One region of the Gordonia phthalatica genome, then DNA from elsewhere that is predicted to be linked to it. Evidence: riboswitches for the same ligand, from Rfam matches in the RefSeq annotation. Region 1 holds a riboswitch; the other holds the start of a gene.
The links. Region 1 has a riboswitch for cyclic di-AMP ahead of ACH46_RS03825 (transglycosylase family protein). Riboswitches for the same ligand answer to the same signal wherever they lie in the genome.

Region 1 (4,403 bases):
GTTCATCGGCTCCGCGACCAGCGCCATCGCGAAGGTCTGCATGGATTCGAGCATCCAGGACGATCTCCCCGACGAATCCCGCGCCTCGGCCTTCGGGATCTCGGAGACCGTTCTACAGCTGTGCTGGGTGCTCGGTGCGGCACTCGGCGTCCTGCTGCCCACCGAACTGTGGATCGGCTTCACCGTCGTGACCGTGCTGCTCGGCATCGGTCTGGCGCAGACCGTCCTGACCAGTCGCGGTGCCACCCTGGTTCCGGGTGTCGGCGGTCGCCGCCCCGACCACGCCTCACCCACCATGCCCATCCAGATGCCCACTCAGCCGCGACCGCGCGGATAGCCCCAACGGAGAGACGAGTTCAGACGTGCTGCAACCGGGAGACAAGAAGGCCCTCGCGATCATCGGAGCGGTGGTGGTCGCCGCGCTCGTGATCATCGCCGGTGCGACGGCACTGCTGGTCCGCGGTCACGAGAAGCCGCTCCCGACGGTCGCGCTGACCGCCGAGGACGGCCTCGCGCAGGTGGAGCCGTCGTTCTGGTGCTCGGAGAAGTTGACCGACTGCCGCAACCTTCAGTTGAACGCCGACGGCACGCCCGTCATTCGCACCGTCGACCACCCCGTCCGCATCGGAGACGAGACCTGGGTGTCGGTGCCCGAGGAGATCTCGAGCAGCCCGTGGGCGTTGCTGGCCGAGTTCGCGACTCCGCGCGGACTGGAACGCGTCCAGTGGATCCACCTGCCCGACGAGAAGTCCACCCAGGTCTTGAAGAGCACGCCGGACCGAGTGCTGATCGGCATCGAGGTGTCGGTGGTCTCGGCGGTCCAGCTGCCCGCGCCGGGTCAGAAGGAGGCCACCGACGAGGGCGACTTCCCGTTCCGCGGCGTCTTCTCGGTCCGAACGCTGCCGGTCGGCTTCGACATCCCGAACAAGACTCCGCTCGACGGCACGCAGGGCGACTGATCCCTCACAGCGGAACGCCCCCGCCGATCCTCACGATCGGCGGGGGCGTTCCACGTTCCTGAACGGTGTCAGCGATCGAGCTCGCGGGTCACGCCGCGCACCACTTCGGAGATCAGCTGTGCGGTCTTGCGGTCCGGGTAGCGGCCGTTGCGCAGGCCCGGCTGCACCTTGCTCTCGAGCAGGGTGATGAGGTCGGCGACCATGCCGTGCAGCTCGTCGGGCGACGGCCGCTTCGCATCGCGGTCGCGGTCACGGCGAGCATTTTCGCGAGTGTTGCGGGCGACGCTCGGCGCGGGCTCCAGCACGGAGACGCGCAGCGCCTGCGGGCCGCGTCGACCGGCCGCCATGTCGAACTCCACCTTCTGCCCGACCTTCAACTCGGAGACGCCCTCGGGCAGCACATTGGCGCGCACGTAGACGTCTTCTCCGTCAGGCTGCGACAGGAATCCGAAACCCTTCTCGGAGTCGTACCATTTCACCCGGCCGCTCGGCACCGCGATCACCTTCAACTGAGGTCGTCTGCCACATACAAAAGCGCCTGGCCCGATGGCAGTCCGAGCAGAGGCGCGCTACTGCTCATGGTAGCGCCACGACTACCGTGGATGCCATGCAGACCCAGAAGCCCTCCCGCTTGCTCCCGGTGGTGGTCGTCGTCTTCGGACTCGGCATGATCGCCGCTCTCGCGCTGCTGATCCCCGCGGTCCGGCAGTCCGGGACCGCGCCGGTCGCCATCCTCTACATCCTCGCGATGTGCGCCCCGGTGAGTCTGCTCGTCGGAGTGGTCGCCGCGCTCCTGTCCGGGCGGCGCAGTCGATGACCACCTCGATGGGCGCGGACCGCCCTCTGAGCCCGGTCACCGACCAGTCGGCGCTGAAACGCGCCTTCAGCTGCTTCCCGTCCGGAGTGGTGGCCGTGTGCCGCCGCGACGACGCCGGCGCGCCGATCGGCATGTCGGCCAGCGCGTTCACCACGGTCTCGCTCGATCCGCCGCTGGTGTCGGTGTGCGTGCGCAACGGCTCGGCGACGTGGCCGAGCCTCAAGGCGCCCGGCACCGTCGGCGTCAGCGTCTTCGCCGCCCACCAGGGCGAGCTCTGCCGTCGCCTGGCGGGCCCGACGGAGGAACGGTTCACCGACATCCATCCGATCTTCGACGAGTCTGGTGCCGTCTTCGTTCCCGGCGCCACGGCCCACCTGGCCTGCACGGTGTTCTCCGAGATCCCCGCGGGCGACCACTTCGTCGTGCTGCTGGCGATCGAGTCGCTGCGCTGCGATCCCACCGTCGACCCCCTGGTCTTCCACGCGAGCAGCTTCCGCGCGCTCGAGGCTCGTCGCGCCCAGATTTGAGTGGCCGACGTCTCAGTTGCGGTGTGATCTTATTCACATAACAGATCGATAACGAACCGGACACGGGATGGGGGTCATGGGCCTGAACAGCGCCGACGTGATTTCGTCCGAATCGCAGTGCTACCCGCGCGTTAACCGAGTCTGAAGCAACGGGTGACCCAGCCGTTCGAACGACGTAGTGTTCATGACGGTCGTCGACCCGGCGATCACCCGAAGAACTGTTCCACCGGTCGCGCCCAGCCTCGCTTCCGCCGGTGGAGCAACCTCAAATGCAGTTTCAGGAGCGAGGACGGGGGACCCAACATCCCTTGAGGAACCGGCCGATCGACTCGTCGAACGGCCTTGGGGTTAAGTCCCGACAGCGTCACATCCAGTGATGCCAGCGGGGCCGAGCACCTCTCGCTCGAACCCGACAGCTCACCTCGTAGGCGCGTGGAGAGAGGAAAGAACTTCTATGTCCGGACGTCACGCCAAGCAGACGACCAATACCAAGACTTTCGCCAAGATCGCAGTCACCGCCGGCATCATCGGCGGCGGCGCAGGAGTCACCCTCCTGGGCGCAGGCCACGCTTCGGCCGCAACGGACGCCGAGTGGAACCAGGTTGCACAGTGCGAGTCCGGCGGCAACTGGGCCATCAACACCGGCAACGGCTACCAGGGCGGCCTGCAGTTCAGCCCGAGCACCTGGGCGGCCCACGGCGGCACCCAGTACGCTCCGAGCGCCGACCAGGCCACCCGCGAGCAGCAGATCGCCATCGGCGAGCGCGTCCTGGCGACCCAGGGCAACGGCGCATGGCCCACCTGCGGCGGCGTCCTCTCGGGCCCCACCCAGCGCACCGCGCCGAAGACCGCTCCGGCCAACCCGCTGGCTCCGAAGCAGCAGGAGTCGCCGGCTCCGAAGACCTCGGACGCCAAGACCTCCGATGAGGCCAAGAGCCAGGTCGACGACGCGGTCAACAACAAGAACGTGAACCCGGCCGTGAAGAACGCCTGGACCGCTGCGAAGAACTCGGGCTTCAACCTGAGCCCCGATCAGCTCAAGCTGTACAACCAGAACAAGGGCCTGCTCAACCTCCTCTGAGTCTGAGCACTCTGATCTGACGACGAAGACCCCCGCTCCGGCGGGGGTCTTCGCGTATGCGAGGTCGGGTCATGGTGCAGAGTTCGTCTCCGCGCGCGCCGACTCTCCCCATAGACACGAAAACCGGCCGGACCTCACGGTCCGGCCGGTCAGAGCGTCGTTCAGATCAGCGGTTGACGACGGTCTTCGCGTGAATGTAAGGCAGGTCGTCCACCGGCTTCGGGAACTCGGTGTCGCCGAACGGCGAAAGCGCTCCGGCGAGGTGCGCGACGAGTTCGGTCACCGCGTGCTGATCACCGATCTCGGTCGGCCAGCCGTTGTCCACATATCCAGTCTTCTTAGCCACGGCCTCATTGTGCCATGCCCGCCTCACCAGCGGTAAAGTTGGCCGAATGAGCCCAGACCTGCCGCTGCGCGGTCTGGCCGACGACCTGAGCACGCGGTCCGACGACGCCCTCGCGGACCTGCTGATCGCCCGGCCCGATCTCGCGTCTCCTCCTCCCCGCGGCACCGGTGTCCTCGCAGCTCGTGCACTGTCCGCGGCGTCGATCTCCCTGGCGGGCGAGAACCTCGATCTGCTCTCCGTCGCCGTACTCGAGACCTTCCTCGATGCCGCCGCCGAGATCGGTGAACGCAAGGAACTGCTCGGTCCCATCGGTCGCGACGAGGTGGTCGCCCGCCTCGGCAAGCGCGCCCTCCGCGCGGACGTCGACGCCCGCCTCGACGCGCTCGTCGCCGCGGGCCTCCTGTGGGGCACCGGACCGCTCAAACGCGGCAGGCACACGCACTGGTTGGGCGGCGCGCACCTGCCCACCGCGCTCCCCTGGCGCGCCAACCACCTGCTCGGTCCGATGGCCTCCCTGACACCCGATGAGATCCGCGCCCGCGTCGACGGCGCAGGCGATCGTCCCCGTGAACTGCTCGCGACGCTCGCCCAAGGGCCCGCCCTCGGCCGCAGCCGCGACGCCGCACCGGACGCCGACCCGTCGGCCCCGGTGCCCACTCTCATCTCTCTCGGC
Region 2 (4,403 bases), 1.9 Mb from region 1:
CCCGTCGCCGACGATCTTCCAGTCGTCGCCGTACCGGGCGAAGGTGTAGCTGCGGTGCAGGGTGACCGTCGGCTCGTTCAGGCCGGGCGCAGACGTCCCGCCGAGCGCGTACTCGATGTCGACAGGGGTCACCCAGGTGTCGGTGGCGCCCTGCGCCTCCAGTCGCGCGGAGAACGCGGGGTCCAACAGCTGCTCCGCACCGGTCTGCGGCGCCACCCGGAAGCGGAACTCCTTGAGCTTCAACGGCCCGGCGTTCACGGTGCGGGCCGTCGGCGCTGGAGCGGTCCGAGTCGACGTGGGCGGCTTGGGCTTCGTCGACGTCGGAGCCGACCGGCCGGGCGACGTCGTCTCGCTCGACGGCGCAGGCGACGGCTCGGGTGTGCGAGACCCGGTGATCTTCTGCGCGGTGCCGACGAAGTCGCCGGCGACCGCCTCGAGATGACGGCGGAACTCCGGCGTCGCGGCGTCGTCGATCAGTTCCGCCAGCCCGGCGCGGTCGCCGCCGCGGAGGGTCGCAGTCAGCTGGTCCAGGAGCGCGGTGACACCGTCGTAGCGCTGCTGTTCATACGGATTGAGCGGGGTGGTGGAGACCGTCGAGGACGTGGCCGATGCCGACTCGTCCGAGGAACCACAGGCCGTCAGCGGAGCGGCCAGCAGCGCGACGACGAGGACCGGGACCGCGACTGCGGTTCTACGCGTCCGCACTCAGTACCGTCGCGCGGAGTTGTACGGACCGGCCTTGTCGATCGGCACCACGGCCACCGGGACGCCGAAGGTCGATGCGTGGATCACGTAGCCGTCGCCGACGTACATGCCGACGTGGTGCGCATCCGGATAGTAGATGATCAGGTCTCCGGGCTTCAGATCAGCGCGGTCGACGGGCTTGCCTCCGCCGAGCTGTGCCTCGCTGGTCCGCGGAATGGTGCGTCCGGCCTGCTTGTACGCCCACAGCATCAGCCCGGAGCAGTCGAACTGGTCGGGTCCCACCGCACCCCACACGTAGGGGTCGCCGATCCGCGAGATGGCCGCCTGGACTGCGACGAGCTCGGGCGAGGTGCCCTTCGGGACGGCCTTGGCGTCGAACTTGTACTTGGGGCCGCGCAGCGCGGCGAGCTGCCGACCGGTCATCGACTGGTAGATCGCGCGGATCTGGACGGCCTGCAGTTGCAGATCCGCCTGTTTCGCCTGCAGTTCACCGCGGGTCTTCTCCGACGCGGCGATCGCGCGGGTCGCTGCGTCCGCGGTCCGCTCCGCATCCGCCTTCGCCGCCTTGGCCTCGCGCGCCACCTTCACGACGCTGCGCAGGTCGGCGGCCGACTGCCGTGACATCACCTCGAGTCCGGACATGGTGTCGAGGAGGTTCTGGGGCGAGTCGCTCACCAGCATGGCGTACAGCCGATTGATGCGCGCGCCGCGGTAGCTCGCGCGGGCGATCGCGTCGACTCGCTTCTGCGCGACGGCCATCCGGTCGTTCATCGTCTCGACCTTCGCGGCCGCGGCTTTGGCCTTGCCGCGCTCCACGCGGACGATCGTGCGCTGCGACTCGTACTCGACCTGCACGGCCTTCATGGCCTCGGCGGTCTTCTCGGCGTCGACCGACAGGCCCCGATACTTGGCGAGCAGTTGGTCGGCGCTGCGGGCGGGCGTCGGTTCGGCCGAGACCGGGGCGCCACCGATCAGCATCGATGCCGTGATCGCGGCAACTCCCATGACCGCGGCGCACTTGCGCGTCCGCGGTCCCGCCTTGTTCAACACACTCGCACCTGATTCCGGGATAGCAGTGAGGGCGGGGCGGCACCATGCCGTCCCGCCCTGCACTTAGATCGAACTGTGGTCGCTCAGTAGCGACGGATGGTGGTGAGGTTCCATGCCTTGACACGGTCGCGCTTCACCGGCACGCCCTCGGTCGACGAGTGCACGAACATGCCGTTGCCCGCGTAGATGCCGGCGTGGCTGCCACCGTTGAAGATCAGGATGTCGCCGGGACGGGCCGCTGCCAGCGACGCGACGGGGGTGCCGCCGCCCATCTGGCCGTAGCTGTCGCGCGGGATGATCTTGCCTGCCTGCTTGTAGGCCCACGAGGTGAGGCCCGAGCAGTCGAAAGCGTTGGGGCCGGCGGCGCCGTACACGTAGGGCGAGCCGATCTTGGACTCAGCGGCGCGCAGTGCCTTCTTGGCGCGGACCTGCTGCTTGGTGCCCATGTCGAACTGCGGAACGCTCGGTGCCTTCGGCACCGCGTTCGGCGGCAGACCCGGAATGTCGAAGGTGCCGACGTTCGGAATGGTCACCGGGGCGGCGTCAGCCGGAGCGGCGGCGAATGCCAGCGATCCGCCGATGGCGATCGAGCCGGCGATGAGCGCGGACTTGGCTGCCTTCTGACCGACGGCAGGCTGCTCCAAACGATGTTTGGCCACGGAAACACGTACTCCTTGTTGTTCTCCCTATCGCCGACCGGGTTAGCTGTCGGGTTCGGGCCGGAAGAGATGGCCCTACGCACGCCAGAAGTAAAGCCTTATCGGCTTCGACCGCTGTGCGATTCACCCCGATCCGCGCGGCAGGCGTTGGCACTGCGCGCGGAGGAAGTGGTTCCCCGGTTCGCCCCCGTTGGTAAGGGCGATTAGGCGACGACCCTCCGGGCACTCCGGATCACTCCGGGAGAACCCTGACTGGAAGGTCTCAGAAAGATTACGAAACCCTGACTGCGATGTCCACTGAACGCACGCGTTCGTGCCGTGGCCCCCGCGATCACACCGCGCGGAGACCTCTGGGCCACTTTTCGGCAAAATTGCCTTCACCTGCAGTGACACGCCGTCGTGCCTCATCGGCGTCGTCCAATGAGACCAATTCTGTGTCGACGAACACATCGATCGCATCCACCAGATCCGCATCGTGCGCCACGAGCGCCCCGTGAACCCCATACTCGCTGGTAGCCGGGCTGAAGAAGACCTGCATCATGCAGTCGTCACAGGCACGGGCTCGGGCCGGGCATCGCGCACAATCGATTTTCATGTGATCTCCCTCTCAATGAGGGTGCCGTGACACCGAACCGGGCATCTCGCAGGATGTGACTCGACCGTCGGGCACCGACTTTCAACCTGTGGTGGAGAGTACGAACGACCTCTGACAATTCCGGGGCGCCGTCGCGAGGAATTGTCGGAGGCCGGTCGTAGCGTGCGGGGCATGGCAGTCGAACAGTTGTCGTTCTCCGATCTCCCCGAGTCCGAGGAGTTCGCCGCCTCCGCGCTGCGCGAGACGACCTTCGTCGTCGTCGACCTCGAGACGACGGGCGGCAGCGCCGACACCGACCGCATCACCGAGATCGGCGCGGTCAAGATCCGCGGCGGCGAGGTCCTTGGCGAGTTCGCCACGCTCGTCGATCCCGGACGCACCATTCCCCCGCAGATCGTGGCGCTGACCGGCATCACGACCGCCATGGTCTACGACGCACCCCGCATCGAAGAGGTGCTGCCGTCGTTCGTCGAGTTCGCCCGCGGCAGCATCCTGGTGGCCCACAACGCCCGATTCGACATGGGCTTCCTTCGCAAGAGCGCCGCGCGCATGAAGCTGCCGTGGACCTTCACCGCCTCGCTGTGCACCGTCGTCATGGCCCGCCGCGTCCTCAGCAGACAGGAGGCGCCGACGGTCAAACTGTCCGCCCTGGCCGACCTGTTCGACGTGTCGGTCCGTCCGACCCACCGGGCGCTGGACGACGCCCGCGCCACCGTCGACGTCTTCCACCACCTCCTGGAGCGCGTCGGCAACCAGGGCGTCCAGACGGTCGGCGACCTCACCTCCTACCTCCCGCGCGCGACGCCCGCCATGCGTGCCAAGCGCGGGATGGCGGCAGCGCTGCCGCACCGGCCCGGCGTCTATCTGTTCCGCGGGCCCGGCGACGAAGTCCTTTACATAGGGACCGCCGTCGATCTGCACCGGCGGGTGTCCGGTTACTTCAACGGCAGCGACCCCCGCAGCCGGATGGCCGAGATGGTCGGCCTCGCCGTCCGCGTCGACCACGTCGAATGCGCCCACGCACTGGAGGCAGCCGTCGCCGAGCTGCGACTGCTCGGCGTGCACAAGCCCTCCTACAATCGTCGCTCCCGCAATCCGCAGCGCGGCTGGTGGATCACGGTCACCGAGGAACGGTTTCCCCGGTTGAAGGTGTCCCGCACGCCCGGTCCCGAATCGCTGGGGCCGATCCCCGGGCGCGCGCAGGCCGCCGACGTCGCCGACGTGATCTCCGGGCTCGCAGGCCTTCGGACGTGTACCGCCGAACTGAAGAAGGCCTCGCATCACTGGTGTGAGGGCCCTTCCGACGCCGCCGCCCTGCCCGATCCCCTCGTCGCCGCTCTACCCGGTGTCTGCCGGGCCGCCAGCGACCGCCCGCAGACTCTGCCGGACTACCT

Region 2: another riboswitch for cyclic di-AMP. It lies ahead of ACH46_RS12640 (C40 family peptidase); the one in region 1 lies ahead of ACH46_RS03825 (transglycosylase family protein).

The regions. Positions count from the first base shown of each region.
Region 1 is NZ_CP011853.1:821,668-826,070, reverse strand. Features, by position in the region: gene ACH46_RS03850 (MFS transporter) at 1-337, shown strand, start outside; gene ACH46_RS03845 (DUF2771 family protein) at 363-959, shown strand; gene ACH46_RS03840 (cold-shock protein) at 1,028-1,453, opposite strand; gene ACH46_RS03835 (hypothetical protein) at 1,567-1,776, shown strand; gene ACH46_RS03830 (flavin reductase family protein) at 1,773-2,303, shown strand; cyclic di-AMP (ydaO/yuaA leader) riboswitch at 2,564-2,750, shown strand; gene ACH46_RS03825 (transglycosylase family protein) at 2,758-3,384, shown strand; gene ACH46_RS03820 (hypothetical protein) at 3,551-3,730, opposite strand; gene ACH46_RS03815 (helicase-associated domain-containing protein) at 3,777-4,403, shown strand, end outside.
Region 2 is NZ_CP011853.1:2,696,318-2,700,720, forward strand. Features, by position in the region: gene ACH46_RS12630 (peptidase MA family metallohydrolase) at 1-705, opposite strand, end outside; gene ACH46_RS12635 (C40 family peptidase) at 706-1,710, opposite strand; gene ACH46_RS12640 (C40 family peptidase) at 1,839-2,414, opposite strand; cyclic di-AMP (ydaO/yuaA leader) riboswitch at 2,431-2,634, opposite strand; gene ACH46_RS12645 (hypothetical protein) at 2,746-2,955, opposite strand; gene ACH46_RS12650 (DEDD exonuclease domain-containing protein) at 3,181-4,403, shown strand, end outside.